One region of the Nocardioides sp. DN36 genome, then DNA from elsewhere that is predicted to be linked to it. Evidence: riboswitches for the same ligand, from Rfam matches in the RefSeq annotation. Region 1 holds a riboswitch; the other holds the start of a gene.
What was found. Region 1 has a riboswitch for cobalamin ahead of ACZ43H_RS02660 (CbtB domain-containing protein). Riboswitches for the same ligand answer to the same signal wherever they lie in the genome.
Positions count from the first base shown of each region.

Region 2: linked by a shared signal. The riboswitch ahead of ACZ43H_RS05760 (ribonucleoside-diphosphate reductase subunit alpha) and the one ahead of ACZ43H_RS02660 (CbtB domain-containing protein) in region 1 are both predicted to bind cobalamin.

Region 1 covers NZ_AP043823.1:364,295-372,755, forward strand. Annotated here, with positions in the region: gene ACZ43H_RS02650 (adenosylcobinamide-GDP ribazoletransferase) at 1-491, shown strand, start outside; gene ACZ43H_RS02655 (cobalamin biosynthesis protein) at 488-1,447, shown strand; adenosylcobalamin (AdoCbl) riboswitch at 1,430-1,579, shown strand; gene ACZ43H_RS02660 (CbtB domain-containing protein) at 1,581-1,799, shown strand; gene ACZ43H_RS02665 (CbtA family protein) at 1,965-2,792, shown strand; gene ACZ43H_RS02670 ((2Fe-2S) ferredoxin domain-containing protein) at 2,830-3,483, opposite strand; gene ACZ43H_RS02675 (bifunctional adenosylcobinamide kinase/adenosylcobinamide-phosphate guanylyltransferase) at 3,516-4,037, opposite strand; gene ACZ43H_RS02680 (cobalt-precorrin-6A reductase) at 4,034-4,768, opposite strand; gene ACZ43H_RS02685 (cobyric acid synthase) at 4,765-6,243, opposite strand; gene cobF (precorrin-6A synthase (deacetylating)) at 6,240-6,968, opposite strand; gene cobN (cobaltochelatase subunit CobN) at 6,976-8,461, opposite strand, start outside.
Region 2 covers NZ_AP043823.1:991,333-999,793, forward strand. Annotated here, with positions in the region: gene ACZ43H_RS05750 (response regulator) at 1-2,445, shown strand, start outside; gene ACZ43H_RS05755 (TIGR01777 family oxidoreductase) at 2,458-3,351, opposite strand; cobalamin riboswitch at 3,442-3,658, shown strand; gene ACZ43H_RS05760 (ribonucleoside-diphosphate reductase subunit alpha) at 3,791-6,223, shown strand; gene ACZ43H_RS05765 (ribonucleotide-diphosphate reductase subunit beta) at 6,220-7,248, shown strand; gene sucB (2-oxoglutarate dehydrogenase, E2 component, dihydrolipoamide succinyltransferase) at 7,549-8,461, opposite strand, start outside.

The DNA of each region.
Region 1 (8,461 bases):
CCTCCTACGACCGTGAGCGGTCATTGGCGGTGATGAAGAGCGGCACGTCGGGTCCGGCCGGCGTCGTGGCGGTGGTCCTGGTCCTCGGCCTGCAGGCCACAGGCCTGGTCGCAGTATTGGCCTCACCGCACCCTGTGCGCGCCGCCGTCCTCGCCGGCTGCGCGCTCTGCGTCTCCCGCGCCGCGCTCGCCACCTGCTGCGCCCGGGGCGTGCCGTCCGCACGACCCGGGGGACTCGGCGACACCTACACCGGCACCGTGGCCCGGCCGGTCGTCGTGCTCATGTGGCTGACGTGCGCCGCCGTTCTCTCGCTCGCCGGCGCTTGGTCCGGACTCACCTGGTGGCGCGGAGCGCTGGCCAGCGCGATGGCACTCGCCGTGGTCGCCGTCTTCGTCGCGCGAGCGGTGCGGCGGCTCGGCGGCGTCACCGGCGACGTCTTCGGCGCCGCGATCGAGCTGGCGCTCGCCGCCCTGCTGGTGGCCCTCTCGTGAGCGCCCGAGCCGTCGGTCTTCTGCTCGGGTTCGCCGCGGACCGCGTGCTCGGAGACCCGCAGCATCTCCATCCCGTTGCCGGCTTCGGCAACGCGGCCGCGGCGCTGGAGCGTCGGCTGTACGCCGACTCGCGGCCGCGGGGTGCGGCACACACGGCGGCACTCGTCGGGGCGGCGATCGTGGTGGGAGTCGTAGCGGAGCGGGCAGCGGCGCGGAACCCCGTCGCCCAGGCGGTGGCCACCGCGGTGGTGGCCTGGACGGTGCTCGGTGGGCGCTCGCTGGAGCGCGAGGCACTCGCGGTCGACGCGCTCCTGAGAGCAGGCGACCTCCCGGCCGCCCGTGAACGCCTCACCCATCTGGTGGGCCGCGACACCTCGGCGCTGGAGGAGTCGGAGGTCGCGCGCGCGGTCGTGGAGTCCGTCGCGGAGAACACCTCGGACGCCGTCGTTGCACCGCTGCTGTGCGGAGCCGTGGCCGGGATGCCCGGGCTGCTCGGCTACCGGGCGGCCAACACCCTCGACGCGATGGTCGGCCACCACAACGACCGCTATGAGCGGTTCGGCTGGGCCGCCGCCCGCTTCGACGATCTGGTCAACCTGCCCGGCTCGCGGATCGCCGGTGCCGCCACGCTCCTTGCCTCGCCAGGAACGGCGCGGTCCGCCGCCAAGGCATGGCGCCGTGACGCCGCCGCCCATCCCAGCCCCAACGCCGGAGTCGTCGAGGCCACTTTCGCCGGCGCTCTCGGCATCCGGCTGGGCGGCACGAACCGCTACTACGGCAGCCGGCTCGAGCACCGTTCCGTCATGGGCGACGGGCGCGCCGTACGACCCGAGGACATCGGTCGGGCCGCCCGACTCGCACGCAGGGTTGGCATCATCGGTGCGGTCGTGTCGGCATCCGGCGCGTTGCTCGTGGCTCGGCGCACAGCGGGCCGGAGTGCGATAGCATCCGGCTAACGGGCACGAGGAAGCCGGTGAGAATCCGGCACAGTCGCGCTACTGTGACATCGCCTCCGGGCGGTGGAGTCAGACCCGAGTGTCCGTCATCCATCCCATCGAACAGGGACGCACGTATCCCTGAGGAGGACACATGTCGCAGGTCTCTGCGGCGCCGGTCGCCGGCGCACCTTCCGTTCCCACCATCCCGTTCGGCCAGCTGGCGCCATGGGCGCTGTTCTTCGGTCTCCTCGGAACGCTGGTGCTCTTCTTCGTCAGCACCGACCAGGGTGCCGTCTCCCTCCTGTCCGGCACGGCCATCCACGAGTGGGTCCACGACGGACGCCACCTCCTCGGCTACCCCTGCCACTGAGCCTGATTCCGGCCCGGATCCAGGCCTGAGCCCGGGATCCCGGCCGAGCTCTGAGCGCTCTTCGGCGCGATAGCGACCCCGAACAAGCGCGGCGGGGCTGTTGACGACACTTCTCGCGCGCGGCGCCGGCGTCGGCGCCGCGCTGCTTCCTGAACGGAAACCAGCATGACCGCACGTGCATTTCTCATCCGTGGTCTGATCGCCGGCCTGGTTGCCGGCATCGCCACCTTCTTCGTCGCGTACTCGGTGGGGGAGCCCCACGTCGAGACTGCCATCGCCCTCGAGGAGTCAGGCACCGCCGCCGAGGAGGCGCCGACCGACGCGTCCCACGACCATGGCGACGAGGCCTCCGGAGGCCACAGCCACACGCACAGCCACTCTCACGGTGACGAGGGCGAGGATACCGAAGTCTCCCGGGACAACCAGCGGACCTGGGGCCTGCTCACCGGCAGCCTCGCCGTCGGACTCGCGCTCGGCGGCATCGTCGCCCTCGTCGCGGCCGGCACCATCGGCCGCATGGGCCGGCTCCAGCCCGGCCAGTCCACCGCCCTGATCACTCTGCTCGGCTTCGTCGCCTTCGCCCTGGTGCCGTTCCTGAAGTATCCGGCGAACCCGCCGGCGGTCGGAAGTGGTGACACCATCGGCGACAGGACTGCGCTCTACTTCGGCTTCGTGGCCGTCTCGGTCCTGACGGCCGTCGCCGCGACGTACGTCGCGCTGCGGCTGCGCAACCGCCTCGGCACCTACGGTGGCGTCGTCGCCGGTGCAGCCGGCTACCTGGCCGTCATGGCCGTCGCCGGCCAGCTCTTCGCCACCGTCAACGAGGTCGGCGACTTCCCGGCCGACACGCTCTGGTTCTTCCGCCGGGCGTCACTGTTCACGCTGGCCACGATGTGGGGCGTGATCGGCGTGGTGCTCACCGGACTGGTCGGTCGGCTCTACGCCGCGCACACGGCGCGGGCGCAGCGGCGCGCGCTCGCCGCGAGCCTCTGACGGCCCGCCCCGCGAACCAACCTGTCGGCTCCTGCGCTCAGCGCGGGAGCCGGCGGCTTTCCACGGGAGTGTCGGCCAGCAGGTGGTCGGACACGATCCGGCGGGCCGCGCCGGGATCGACGCCGCCGTACCAGACGTCGTCGGGCTGCACGCTGACGACCGGGGCCTGGTTGCAGGGGAACTGACAACCAGTGTGGGTGACCAGCACGTCATGGTCGCCGAGCCCGGCCTCCATCAGTCCGAGGATCAGCGCGCGGGCCGTCTCGTCGGATCCGCGGGCCGTGCACCGCGGGCCGCGGCAGATGAGCACCTGGCGCCGGTGGCGGGTCACGTCCTCCCAGGCGGTCGAGGTCAGGCCCGGCTCGGCGCCGGAGATCGGCTTCAGGTCGAACAGCGCGACCTCGATCTCCTCGATCGTAGAGGCCAGCCGGGTCGCAACCTCGATCACCGGCCGGTGCCCGGCGCGCTCGCGCCACCAGTGGGAGGCGATCCTCCGTAGCCATGACTGCCCAGGGGCGAGCGGGCCGAGGCTGATGCCGGCGAGGCTGATCGTGGTGGCGCCGGCGTCCGCGAGCCGGGTGAGCTCGCGCGAGAGCGATGGGTCGCCCATCTGCAAGAAGGCGACGCCCGCATGGTGGCGGTCGGCCGCCGCGAGCAGCTCGTCGCGACGGTCGACATCGGAGACGGACATGCCAACGAGAAGCAGCGCGGTGCCTGGCTGGGTCATAGCCGGATCACCCTGCCTGCGATCACCAGGTGCACCTCGTCGCAGGCCGCCGCGATGCGCTGGTTGACCAGTCCGAGCAGGTCCCGGAAGAGCCGACCGGACCGGTGCTCGGGGACGACGCCCAGGCCGACCTCGTTGGTGACGAGAACGGTGTCCTCTCCCTGGTCGCGAACAGCGAGGACGTCCGCTGTCTCCTGCGCCACGTGTCCGATCACGTCGGTGATCTCGTCCGCCGGCGCACCCCAGAGGCCACGCTCGTCGAGCACCGCCGTGAGCCACGTGCCCAGGCAATCGACCATGACGTGCCCGTCCGTGCGCGCGAGCACTCCGACGAGGTCGTGGGACTCGACAGTCGTCCAGTCGACAGGCCGCCGCGCCCGATGGACGGCGATCCGCGCGGCCCAGTCGGCGTCGTCCTGGACCGGCCCTGGGGCGAGGTAGGTGACCGGTCCGGTCAGGAGCGACTCCGCGTGACAGGACTTGCCGGAGCGGACTCCGCCGGTGACGAGCACTCTCACGACTGCTCCCTGACCCAGGCGACGGCATCGTCCACGTCGTGCACGATCGGCACCCCGACCGGGCACGCGGGACGCCGTACGACGACCACGGCGACGTCGAGCTCGGCTGCGGCCTGAATCTTGGGCCACGTGTAGCTGCCGCCTGAGTCCTTGGTGACGAGGACGTCGATGGCGTGCTGCCGCATCAGGGCGAGCTCGCCATCGAGGGTGTAGGGGCCACGGCTGGTCAGCAGCGACCACGCCTCGGGCAGGTCGAGGGCGGGACGGTCGACGACCCGGGCGAGCACGGCGTGGCCGGACAGCGCGGGGACGAAGCGAGCCAGCTCCTGGCGGCCGACTGTGAGGAACGGCCGCGCACCGAGAGAGGCAGCCAGCGTGCTCGCCCGTTCGTGGTCGTCGACGTAGTGCCACCTCGGGTCTGGCTCCCAACCGGGCCGCTCGAGCCGCAGCAGGGGGACGTCTTCGAGGCGACAGGCGGCTACGGCGTTGGCGCTCATGCCGAGGGCGAAGGGATGCGTCGCGTCAACCACGGCGTCGTACTCGGCAAGCGCGGCCCGCAGACCCTCGACCCCGCCGAAGCCGCCGATGCGCACCCTCCCGACCGGCAGACGCGGCTCGGCAACCCGGCCGGCCAGGGAACTGGTCACCTCGATGCCGCTGTCGCGATCGTCGACGAGCCGGGCGGCGAGGTCGCGGGCCTCGCTGGTGCCTCCCAGGAGCAGCAGCCTCACGGGGAACCTCCTGGGGGTAGGACGGGCAGGCCGGCGGGTGTGCCGTCGCGGGCGAGTGTCAGCAGTGCGTCGACGTCGAGGTGCTCCTCGACCAAGTCGCCCAGCCGGTCGAGCCGGGCGTCGCGGGCGGCACCGAAGCTCACCGCGGACGGCTCTCGGCCCAACAGCTCGGACAACAGCGCACCCCGCAGCGCGTCGCCCTCGAGGCTGCCGTGCCACATCGTGCCGAAGACCTTGCCCGCACGGGCTCCGCCGAGGAACTCCTCGCCACCGCCGCGGGTGACCCGGCCGTGGTGGATCTCGTAGCCCGAGGCAGGTGCGCCCAGGGCGGCGCCGGCGGGCAATCGCAGCACCTTCTCGGCGGCGAAGTCGGTGCGGACGTCGAGCAGCCCCAGCCCCTCGACCTCGGCACCCGGCACGCCCTCGACACCGGCAGGGTCGCTGATGGTGCGACCGAGCATCTGGAAACCGCCGCAGATGCCGAGCACCGGGCGACCTCGGCGGGCGTGGTCGAGGATCGCGGCGTCCAGGCCCCGTGCGCGCAGCCAGGCCAGGTCGCTGATCGTCGAGCGGGTCCCCGGCACCACGAGCAGATCGGCATCGGCGACGTCGCGGGGATTGGAGACGAAGACGACGTCGAGGTCGGGCTCCAACCCGAGCGCGTCGACATCGGTGAAGTTGCTGATCCGCGGCAACCGCACGACTGCGATCCGGAAGGCGGCCTCACCGCGCGAGCGACGACCCTCGAGGTCGAGAGCGTCCTCGGAGTCCAGCCACAGGCTCGGATCCCACGGCAGCACGCCAAACACCCGACGGCCCGTCAGCCGCTCCATGGAGCCCAGGCCGGGGGAGAGGAGCGCCAGTTCGCCACGGAACTTGTTGACCACGAAGCCCGCCACCAGTCGCTGGTCCTTCGGGTTCAGGAGCGCGACCGTGCCGTACATCGCCGCGAAGACGCCGCCCCGGTCGATGTCGCCCACAACCACCGTCGGCAGCGATGCGTGCCGGGCCAGCCCCATGTTGACGTAGTCGCCGGCGCGCAGGTTGATCTCCGCCGGGCTCCCTGCTCCCTCGGCCACGACCACGTCGAAACGCGCCGCCAGGTCGTCGTACGCGGTGTGTGCGGCCGTGGCCAGGTGACGTCGGCCGGTCTCCCAGTCCGCCGACGAGACCTCGCCCGCGGGGTGGCCCATGAGCACGACGTGGCTGCGCCTGTCGCTGCCGGGCTTGAGCAGCACCGGGTTCATCGCCGGTTCCGGGGCAACGCGGGCAGCCAGTGCCTGGACCCACTGTGCCCGGCCGATCTCGGCGGTCGTGCCGTCGCCGGCGGAGCAGACCATCGAGTTGTTCGACATGTTCTGGGCCTTGTACGGCGCCACCTTCACGCCGCGCCGCGCGAAGGCTCGGCACAGGCCGGTGGTAACGACCGACTTGCCCGCGTCGGACGTCGTCCCGGCGACCAGGAGACCGCTCACGGCTGCGCCTCCCGAGCCCGCAGCAGATAGACGTCCATCACCCAGCCGGCCGCTGTCTTCGCACGCTCGCGCGCCGCTTCGAGCGACGGCAGCACGTCGGCGACCCGCCCCGCGACGAGCTCCTCAGAGTCGGTGCCGAGGTTGGCACCCCACCAGATCGAGCAGTCGTCGAGGCCGGCCAGGTCGAGGGTGCCGGTCAGCATGACGCACAGGTTGGTCTGGCCGGCGGCAAGGTCCTCGCGGAGCCGGCGGCCGGTGGTGATGTGGACGGGCTGCCCGACAGGGTGCAGCACGATCCGATGGCGGGCGGCCAACAGCTGCGGTGCGCTGATGCCCGGCAGCACGTCGTACTCGACCGGCATCCGCTCGGCCAGCCGGTCCACGACCCGGATCGTCGAGTCGTACAGCGAGGGATCGCCCCACACGAGGAACGCCGCCGTGCCACCCCGCTCGCGCAGGACCCGCTCGTAGGCCGCCACCCGAGCCTCGTGCCAGTCCTGCACCGCCGTGGCGTAGTCGGCCCGATCCGTCCGATCCCGCTCGGGATCGGGGACCGCGACCACCTCGAGACGATGCTCGGCCGCAATGGCTCGGCGGACCGAGAGCAGGCCGTCGTCCTCGCGCTTCTCGGCGGCGAGGACGTAGTCACACGACCGGAGCGCGTCGGCCACCTCCGGGGTGATGTGCTGCGGCCCCATGCCGACGCCGAGAACGCGGACCCTCACCGGGCGTTCACTCGCGGTCTTCGAGGTCACCCTCGACCTCGAGGTAGACCTGCTGCATCGCGGCCAGGGTGTCGGCGTCGGGCTCGGCCCACAGTCCGCGCTCGGCGGCCTCGTGAAGTCGCTCGACAATGCCGCGCAGTGCCCACGGGTTCGACTTGCGCAGGAACTCCTGGTTCCGCTCGTTGAGGACGTACTCCTGAGCGAGCTTGTCGTACATCCAGTCGTGTACCACCCCGGCGGTGGCGTCGAAGCCGAAGAGGTAGTCGACGGTGGCGGCCAGCTCGAAGGCGCCCTTGTAGCCGTGCCGCTGCATGGCGGCGATCCAGCGCGGGTTGACCACCCGAGCCCGGAAGACGCGGGCGGTCTCCTCCGACAGGGTGCGGGTGCGGATCGCGTCCGGCGAGGTGGAGTCGCCGACGTACGCCTTCGGATCGGCACCGGTCAGCGCGCGGACCGTGGCGACCATGCCGCCGTGGTACTGGAAGTAGTCGTCGGAGTCCGCGATGTCGTGCTCGGCGGAGTCGACGTTCTTGGCGGCGACCTTGATGCGGCGGTAGTTGGCGCGCATGTCGTCGGCGGCCGGGGCACCGTCGAGGTCGCGGCCGTAGGCGAAGCCGCCCCAGGCGGTGTAGACCTCGGCGAGGTCGTTGTCGTCGCGCCAGGTGCCGGACTCGATGACCTGCAGGATGCCGGCGCCGTACGACCCGGGCTTGGACCCGAAGATGCGGGTCCTCGCGCGGCGGGCGTCGCCGTGCTCGGCCAGGTCGGTGGCGAAGTGGGCGCGCACGTAGTTCGCCTCGGCCGGCTCGTCGAGTTCGGCCACCATCCGCACCGAGTCGTCGAGCATCGCCACGACGTGGGGGAACGCGTCGCGGAAGAAGCCCGAGATCCGGACGGTGACGTCGATGCGCGGGCGGCCGAGCTCCTCGAGCGGGACGACGACCAGCTCGCGGACCCGACGGGACTCGGCGTCCCACTCCGGACGCACCCCGAGCAGCGCCAGCACCTCGGCGACGTCGTCCCCGGAGGTCCGCATGGCGCTGGTGCCCCACACCGACAGTCCGACCGACGTGGGATAGGTGCCGGTCTCGTCGAGGTACTTCTGCACCAGTGAGTCGGCCATCGCCTGGCCGGTCTGCCAGGCCAGCCTGCTGGGGACGGCCCGCGGGTCGACGGTGTAGAAGTTGCGGCCCGTCGGCAGCACGTTCACCAGGCCACGCAGGGGAGAGCCGGAGGGCCCGGCCGGCACGAACCCGCCAGCGAGCGCGTGGAGGACCGCGTCGAGCTCGCCGGTTGTCCCGGCCAGGCGGGGGACGACCTGCTCGGCCGCGAACCTCAGCACCTGCTGGACCTCCGGCGCGTCATGCAGCGTGGTCGCGACCGTCGGGTCCCAGTCAGCCGCCTCCATTGCCTCGACCAGCGTCCGGGCCCGCGCCTCCGTCTCGTCGACGGCCCGGAGATCGGCGCCATCCTTGAGGCCGAGCGCGGCCCGC
Region 2 (8,461 bases), 630 kb from region 1:
CGCGGCTGGCTGCACCGCCTGAGCGACCACACCGAGCAGCACCGGATCCTCGAGGAGCTGCGTCATCGCGAGGTGCAGCTCGCCGAGGCGCAGTCGATCGCGAGGATCGGCAGCTGGGAGAGGGAGGTCGGGGTCGGCGAGCTGCACTGGTCCGACGAGCTCTACCGGCTCGTCGGCAAGGACCCCGCGACCTTCACGCCCAGCGCCGAGCGGTTCTTCGAGCTGCTGCACCCCGAGGACCGCCCCGCGGCCGTGGCGGCGTACGAGGAGCTGATGGCCCACGGGGACGAGATGGAGATGGACACCCGTCTCTCGACCCCGGCCGGGGACCGGGTGCGCTGGGTCCGCACGCGCGCCCGCGTGGTCCGGGACGGCTCCGGCGCGGTCGTCCGCCTCGGTGGCACGGTGCAGGATGTCACCGAGAGCAAGGAGGCGGAGCAGGGCCTGGAGTTCCTCAGCGCGATGGCCGCCGCGGCCAACGAGTCGGACACGTTGGTCGACGTGCTCGTCGCCTCGGAGGCAGTGGTCCGCCCCTACGCCCGGTGGCCCGCGGTGCTCGTGTCCGCCCCCGACCCCACCGACGCGCGCGAGCTCGTGCACTTCCCGACCGGCTGGAACGAGTACGACGAGGACGTGCTGGCCGCCGCCCGCGACCTCGCGACCCGGGCTGTCGCCGAGCGCACCGTCGTCCAGGCGCCGGGGCCGGATGGCGCCGTGCTGATCGCCGGCCCGGCCCTGGCCGGCGAGCGGATCGCCTGCGTGGTGGTCTCCGACACCGGGGTCCGGGAGGAGGCGGCCGCGTCCGACGTCGGGATCTTCGCCCAGACGCTGGTGCTGCTGGCCCACGTCTCGGAGCGCGAGGAGGCCGGCAAGGCGCTCGCCGCCGCGCGCGACGACGCGCTGGCCGCGTCCCGGGCCAAGTCGGAGTTCCTCGCCACCATGAGCCACGAGATCCGCACGCCCCTCAATGGCGTCATCGGCCTCAGCGAGCTGCTCAGCCGGACCGACCTCACCGCCCACCAGCGTCGCCTCGCCGAGGGGGTGGACCAGGCGGGCCGCTCGCTGCTCGCGCTGGTCAACGACATCCTGGACCTGTCCAAGATCGAGGCGGGTCGCCTCGACCTGGAGGAGGTCGACTTCGACCCCCGCAGCATCGTCGAGCAGAGCGTCGGGCTGGTGGCGGAGCGGGCCGGCGCCAAGGGCCTCGAGCTCGTGGTGGCCAGTGCGGAGGAGATGCCGTCGATGGTGCGCGGCGACCCCGTCCGCTTCGGCCAGGTGATCACCAACCTGGTCTCGAACGCCGTGAAGTTCACCTCCGTCGGCGAGGTCGTCGTCCGCGCCGGCGCCGGTCCCGAGGGGGTCCGGGTCGAGGTGCGCGACACCGGCATCGGGATCGAGCCCGACGCGCAGCGCCAGCTCTTCACCGCCTTCTCCCAGGCCGACAGCTCGACCACGCGCGAGTACGGCGGCACCGGGCTGGGGCTCGCGATCAGCAAGCGCATCGTGGAGGCGACCGGCGGCGAGATCGGCGTCGTCAGTGAGCCGGGTGTCGGCAGCACCTTCTGGTTCACCACGCCGTTCGCGGACGCCACGGCGGCGTCGCTGCCGACGGGGTCGACCCTTCAGGACGCGGTCGCCGGCCTGCACGTGCTCGTCGTGGACGACAACGAGACCAACCGGTTCATCCTGCGCGAGCAGCTCGAGGCCTGGCGGGTGCACGTGACGGTCGTGGAGTCGGCGTACGACGCCCTGGTCGAGCTCGACGCGTCCGTCCGCCACGACCAGAGGTACGACGTGGTGCTGCTGGACTACATGATGCCCGGCGCCGACGGCGAGCAGCTCGCGCGGATCATCCGCGCCGAGGAGCGGCACCGCGACACCCGCCTCGCGCTGCTGTCGTCCGCGGTCGAGCCCGCCGCCGAGTGGCTCGCCGACGCGGGCCTCGACGCGTTCCTCGGCAAGCCGGTGCTGCCCTCGCGCCTGCTCGACACCCTGGCCACGCTCGGGGGCCGCGGTGAGCCGCGCCTGGCCGCGCCGCTGCCGATGAGCGACGGGACCGCCGAGTCGCGCGGGCGAGTGCTGGCGGTGGAGGACAACGAGGTCAACCAGCTGGTCGCCGAGGGGGTGCTGCGCGGGCTGGGCTACGACGTCGTGATCGCCGACAACGGGGCCGCCGGGGTGGCCGCGCTGGCCGACGAGCCCGACGGCTTCGACACCATCCTGATGGACTGCCAGATGCCGGTGATGGACGGCTTCGACGCGACCCGCGCGGTGCGCGCCATGCGCGGCGACGGCCGCCGGATCCCGATCATCGCGATGACGGCCGCGGCGACCGCGGAGGAGCGGGACCGCTGCCGGGACGCGGGGATGGACGACTTCCTGACCAAGCCCGTCGTGCCCGCGCTGCTCGAGAGCACGCTGGCGCGCTGGGTGCCCGTACGCTGAGCCCGCGGGCGGTCAGCCGGCGAGCCCGGTGCGCAGCACGGCGTCCACGTCGCGGTCCCGGAACTCGTAGCCGGACTCGGCCAGCGCGGCCGGCCGCACGTTGAGCGAGCCCAGCAGCTCGGGCGCCATCCGGCCCGCGCCCACCCGGAGCGCGGTCTTCGGCACGAAGACGATCGCGGGACGGTGCACGGCCGCGGCGAGCGCCTTGGTGAACTCGGCGTTGGTCGGGGTCTCGGGGCAGCAGAGGTTGAACGGTCCGCTGGCGGTGGGGTGCTCCGCGAGGTGGGCCACCGCGCCCACCCAGTCGCGCAGCGAGATCATCGCCATGTACTGCTTCCCGTCGCCGAGCCGCGCGCCCAGCCCCGCCCTGAAGAGCAGCCGCAGCTGCTTGAGCGGCTCGCTGCGCCGGTCCATCACCGGCGAGGTGCGCAGCACGCAGACGCGCGCGCCGGCCTCCGTCGCCGGCGTGGTCGCGGCCTGCCAGTCCCGGGTCACCTCGGTCAGGAGCGCGTGCCCCCGGCTGTCGGAGGCCTCGGTCAGCACCTGGTCCCCGTGGTCGCCGTACCAGGAGATGCCGTTGCCGGCGAGGAACGCGGGCTTCGACTCCGTCTCGGCGACGGCGCGGGCGAGCACCCGTGTCGTGGTCACCCGGCTCTCGCGCAGCTCGCGCGCCCACCGCGACGAGTGGGGGTTGCCGGCCGTCGGCGTCCCGGCGAGGTTGACCACGACGTCGGACTCCTCGATGACGTCGCGCTCGTAGGTGCCGGCGTACGGGTCCCACGTGGACTCGTCCGGCTCCTGAGCGGGCCTGCGCACCAGCCGGGTCACCAGGTGCCCGCGCTGACGCAGCTCGTAGCCGAGGTTGCTCCCGAGGAAGCCGGACGCGCCGGCGATCACGATCCGCATGACGACAGCCTGACAGGCCACCGCAACACGGCCGGGCGTTCTTCGACACGCCGACACAAGATGTGGTGCCGGTGATCGGCGTACGCCACTGGATATGGTGCTCGTGCTGGTCCGGAGCGTCGCCTGCAGGTGGCGCTCCGGGGCAAGAGGGAACCCGGTGCGAGTCCGGGACTGCCCCGCAGCGGTGAGTGGGAACGAACGCCGTCACACGCACTGGCTCCGCACCATGGAGCTGGGAAGCGACGGTCAGTAGGGGTCGAGAGTTGTGCCCACGAGTCCGAAGACCTGCCAGCGCCCGCGCACGACCTGTGCGCGGTTCGTCGCGGACCTCGCGGGTGGGTCGCACGACAGCACGGGCGCGCCCTCGAACCGGACGCGTCCGCGTCGTCGTCTCCTCGCAGGTCCCCGGCACCCGGCGAGCTCGCGAGGAGAGAGCAGCATGACCCAGACGACCCAACCCACCGTGCGCACCACGATGACGGTGTGCAAGCGCAACGGCGACCGTGAACCGGTCGACCTCAACAAGATCGTCCGCGCGGTCGAGCGCTGCGCGACCGGCCTGTCGCACGTCGAGCCGCTCACCGTGGCGACGCGCACCATCTCGGGCCTGTACGACGGCGCCACCACTGCGGAGCTGGACCGGCTGTCGATCCAGACCGCGGCCGAGCTGACCGCGAACGAGTCGGAGTACTCCCGGCTGGCCGCCCGGCTGCTGGCGGCGTACGTCGAGAAGGAGGTCGCCGGCCAGCAGATCGCGTCCTTCAGCCAGTCCGTCCGGCTCGGTCGGCTCGAGGGGCTGGTCGGGGACGCCACCGCCGACTTCGTCGAGGCGAACGCCCGCAAGCTCGACCAGGCCATCGACACCGCCAACGACCTGCGCTTCGAGTACTTCGGGCTGCGCACCGTCTACGACCGCTACCTGCTGCGCCACCCGGAGACCCGGCTCGTGGTCGAGACCCCGCAGTACTGGCTGATGCGGGTCGCCTGCGGGCTGGCGACCACCCCCGCCGAGGCGATCGAGCTCTACCGGCTGATGGCCTCGCTGGCCTACCTGCCGAGCTCGCCGACGCTGTTCAACTCCGGGACCCGGCACACCCAGATGTCGTCGTGCTACCTCGTCGACAGCCCGCGCGACGAGCTGGAGTCGATCTACGCCCGCTACGGACAGGTGGCGGCGCTGTCGAAGTTCGCCGGCGGCATCGGCATCTCGTTCTCGCGGGTGCGCTCCCGCGGGGCCCTGATCCGCGGCACCAACGGCCACTCCAACGGGATCGTGCCGTTCCTGCGCACCCTCGACGCCTCGGTGTCGGCGGTCAACCAGGGCGGCCGGCGCAAGGGGGCCGCGTGCGTCTACCTCGAGCCGTGGCACCCCGACGTCGAGGAGTTCCTCGAGCTGCGCGACAACACCGGCGAGGACGCCCGGCGCACCCACAACCTCAACCTGGCCCACTGGGTGCCCGACGAGTTCATGCGCCGGGTCGAGGCGGACGAGGAGTGGAGCCTGGTCGACCCCGATGCCGCGCCCGAGCTGCCGGACCTGTGGGGCGAGGAGTTCGACCGGGCCTACCGGGCCGCCGAGGCCGACGGTCGCGTCGTACGCCGGGTGCGGGCGCGTGACCTCTACGCGAAGATGATGCGCACCCTCGCGCAGACCGGGAACGGCTGGATGACGTTCAAGGACGCGTCCAACCGCACCTGCAACCAGACCGCGGTGCCGGGCAACGTCGTGCACCTGTCGAACCTGTGCACCGAGATCATCGAGGTCTCCAGCGACGCCGAGACCGCGGTGTGCAACCTCGGCTCGGTCAACCTCGCCCAGCACCTGCGTCCGCTGGTCGAGGAGCGAGCGTCAGCGAGCGTCTCGAAACCGAGGGAGCTCGACTGGGACAAGCTGCGCGCCACCGTGCGCACGGCGGTGACCTATCTCGACCGGGTCATCGACATCAACTACTACCCGAGCCCGGAGTCGGCGGCGTCGAACCCGCGCTGGCGGCCGGTGGGCCTGGGCTGCATGGGGCTGCAGGACGTCTTCTTCGCGCTGGGGCTGCCGTTCGACTCCGACGAGGCTCGGGAGCTGTCGACCCGGGTCGCGGAGGAGATCTACCTCTCCGCGCTCGAGCGCTCGGCCGAGCTGGCCGCGGTGCACGGTGCCCACCCGGCGTACGCCGACACCCGCGCGGCGCGGGGCGACCTGCAGCCGGACCTGTGGGGCGTGACGCCGACCCAGACCGAGCGCTGGGCCCGGCTGCGCGAGCAGGTGTCGGAGCACGGGTTGCGCAACTCGCTGCTGGTGGCGATCGCGCCGACCGCCACGATCGCCTCGATCGCCGGCTGCTACGAGTGCATCGAGCCGCAGGTGTCGAACCTCTTCAAGCGCGAGACGCTGTCGGGGGAGTTCCTCCAGGTCAACGCCGCGCTGGTCCGTGAGCTGCGCTCGCGAGGCCTGTGGACCAACGAGGTGCGCGAGCAGGTGAAGCGGCAGGAGGGATCCGTGCAGGGGATCGCCGCGATCCCCGAGGACGTGCGGGTGCTCTTCCGGACCGCGTGGGAGCTGCCGCAGCGGGCGCTGGTCGACATGGCCGCGGCCCGGCAGCCGTACGTCGACCAGAGCCAGTCGCTGAACCTGTTCCTGCCCAGCCCGACCATCGGGAAGCTCAGCTCGATGTACCTCCACGCGTGGAAGGCCGGGCTGAAGACGACGTACTACCTGCGTTCGCGGCCCGCGACGCGCATCCAGCAGACGACCGTCGGTGCCGCGCGCGCCGCCGTCCCCGATCAGGAAGCGGTCGCCCTTCGAGACGGCTCCTCCGTCGCCTCCTCAGGAACCACCTGCTCCCTGGAGAACCCCGAGACCTGCGAGGCCTGCGAATGACGACGACCACGGACACCACCGACACCAGGATGCTGCTCGACCCGGGGATGAACCTCACCCTCCGGCCGATGCGCTACCCGCACTTCTACGAGCGCTACCGCGACGCCATCAAGAACACCTGGACGGTCGAGGAGGTCGACCTGCACACCGACCTCAGGGACCTCGCGAAGCTGTCCGCCGCCGAGCGGCACCTGGTGTCGCGGCTGGTCGCGTTCTTCGCCACCGGCGACACGATCGTGGCGAACAACCTGGTGCTCAACCTCTACCAGCACGTGAACTCGCCCGAGGGCCGGCTCTACCTGTCGCGGCAGCTGTTCGAGGAGGCGGTGCACGTGCAGTTCTACCTGACCCTGCTCGACACCTACGTCCCCGACGAGAAGGAGCGGCACGAGGCCTTCGCCGCCGTGGACAACATCCCCTCGATCAAGCACAAGGCGGACTTCTGCTTCCGCTGGATCGACGAGCTGTTCGACGTGCGCCGCCTCGAGACGAAGGAGGACCGGCGCAGCTTCCTGCTCAACCTGATCTGCTTCGCGGCCTGCATCGAGGGGCTGTTCTTCTACGGTGCCTTCGCCTACGTCTACTTCCTGCGCTCCCGCGGGCTGCTCAACGGGCTGGCCTCCGGGACGAACTGGGTGTTCCGCGACGAGTCGATGCACATGGCCTTCGCGTTCGACGTGGTCGACACGGTGCGGGCCGAGGAGCCCGACCTGTTCGACGACGAGCTGGCGGCCCGGGTGCGGGAGATGGTCACGGAGGCGGTCGACGCCGAGGCGCAGTTCGCCGAGGACCTGCTCGGGCAGGGTGTGGCGGGTCTGTCCACCGCCGACATGCGGTCCTACCTGGAGTACGTCGCCGACCAGCGCATGGAGCGCCTCGACCTGCCCAGGATCTACGGCTCGAAGAACCCGCTGCTGTTCATGGAGCTGCAGGACGTGCAGGAGCTGTCGAACTTCTTCGAGCGCCGGGTCTCGGCGTACCAGGTCGGGGTCACCGGCCAGGTCAGCTTCGACGACGACTTCTAGGAGATAGTCCGGCACGTTTCTGACGTCCCGGGGCACGCCGAGTCGGCGCTGATGTACCCCCGGCAGTACGCCGAGTCGGCGCTGGTTGACCAGCAGATGTGTCAAGCAACGCCGACTCGGCGCTGAAGTACCCCGGGCAGTACGCCGAGTCGGCGCTCGTTGACCTCAGCGGTACGCCGAGTCGGCGCTGGTTGACCAGCATGAGCGTCAAGCAGCGCCGACTCGGCGGGCACGAGCCCCGGTGACGTGCACGAGGCCCCGGCGACCTTGCGGTCACCGGGGCCTCGTGTCAGGTCGTGCTCAGACCTCGAACTGGCCGGACTCCAGGCGCTGCTTGACGTCCTTGAGGAACCGGCCCGCGTCCGCGCCGTCGACCAGCTGGTGGTCGTAGGACAGGGACAGGTAGACCATGTAACGGACGGCGATCGTCTCGCCGAGGTTCGGGTCGTCGATGACCACCGGGCGCTTGACGACCGCGCCGGGGCCGAGGATCGCGACCTGCGGCTTGTTGATGATCGGGGTGTCGAAGAGCGCCCCGAAGCTGCCCAGGTTGGTGATCGTGAAGGTGCCGCCGGACAGCTCGTCGGGGCCGATCTTGTTGGTGCGGGTGCGCTCGGCGACGTCGGCGATCTTCTTCGCCAGCCCGGCGATCGACAGGTCGCCCGCGTCCTTGACCACGGGGGTGAGCAGGCCCTTCTCGGTGTCCACCGCGAACGCGACGTTCTCGCGGTCGAAGTAGGTGACCTCGCCGGCCTCGGTGTCGATCGTCGCGTTCAGCGACGGGTGCACCTTCAGCGCGTCGATCGCTGCCTTGGCGAAGAACGGCAGGTAGGTCAGCTTCACGCCCTCGCGGGCCAGGAAGTCGGCCTTCGCCGCCTCGCGCAGCCGCGCGATGTTGGTGACGTCCACCTCCATGACCTGGGTCAGCTGGGCCGAGGTCTGGAGCGACTCGACCATCCGGGACGCGATGATCTTGCGCAGTCGCGACATCTTCTCGGTCTTGCCACGCAGCGGCGACGGGGTCGTCGGCGCAGCGGCAGGCGCGGAGGACGCAGCGGCCGGTGCCTGCGGGGCGGCGGCCGGCGCGGGCGCCGGGGCCTCCTTGGCCTTGGCGGCCTCGAGCACGTCCTGCTTGCGGATCCGGCCGCCGACGCCGGTGCCGGTCACGGTCGACAGGTCGACGTCGTGCTGGGTCGCGAGCTTGCGGACCAGC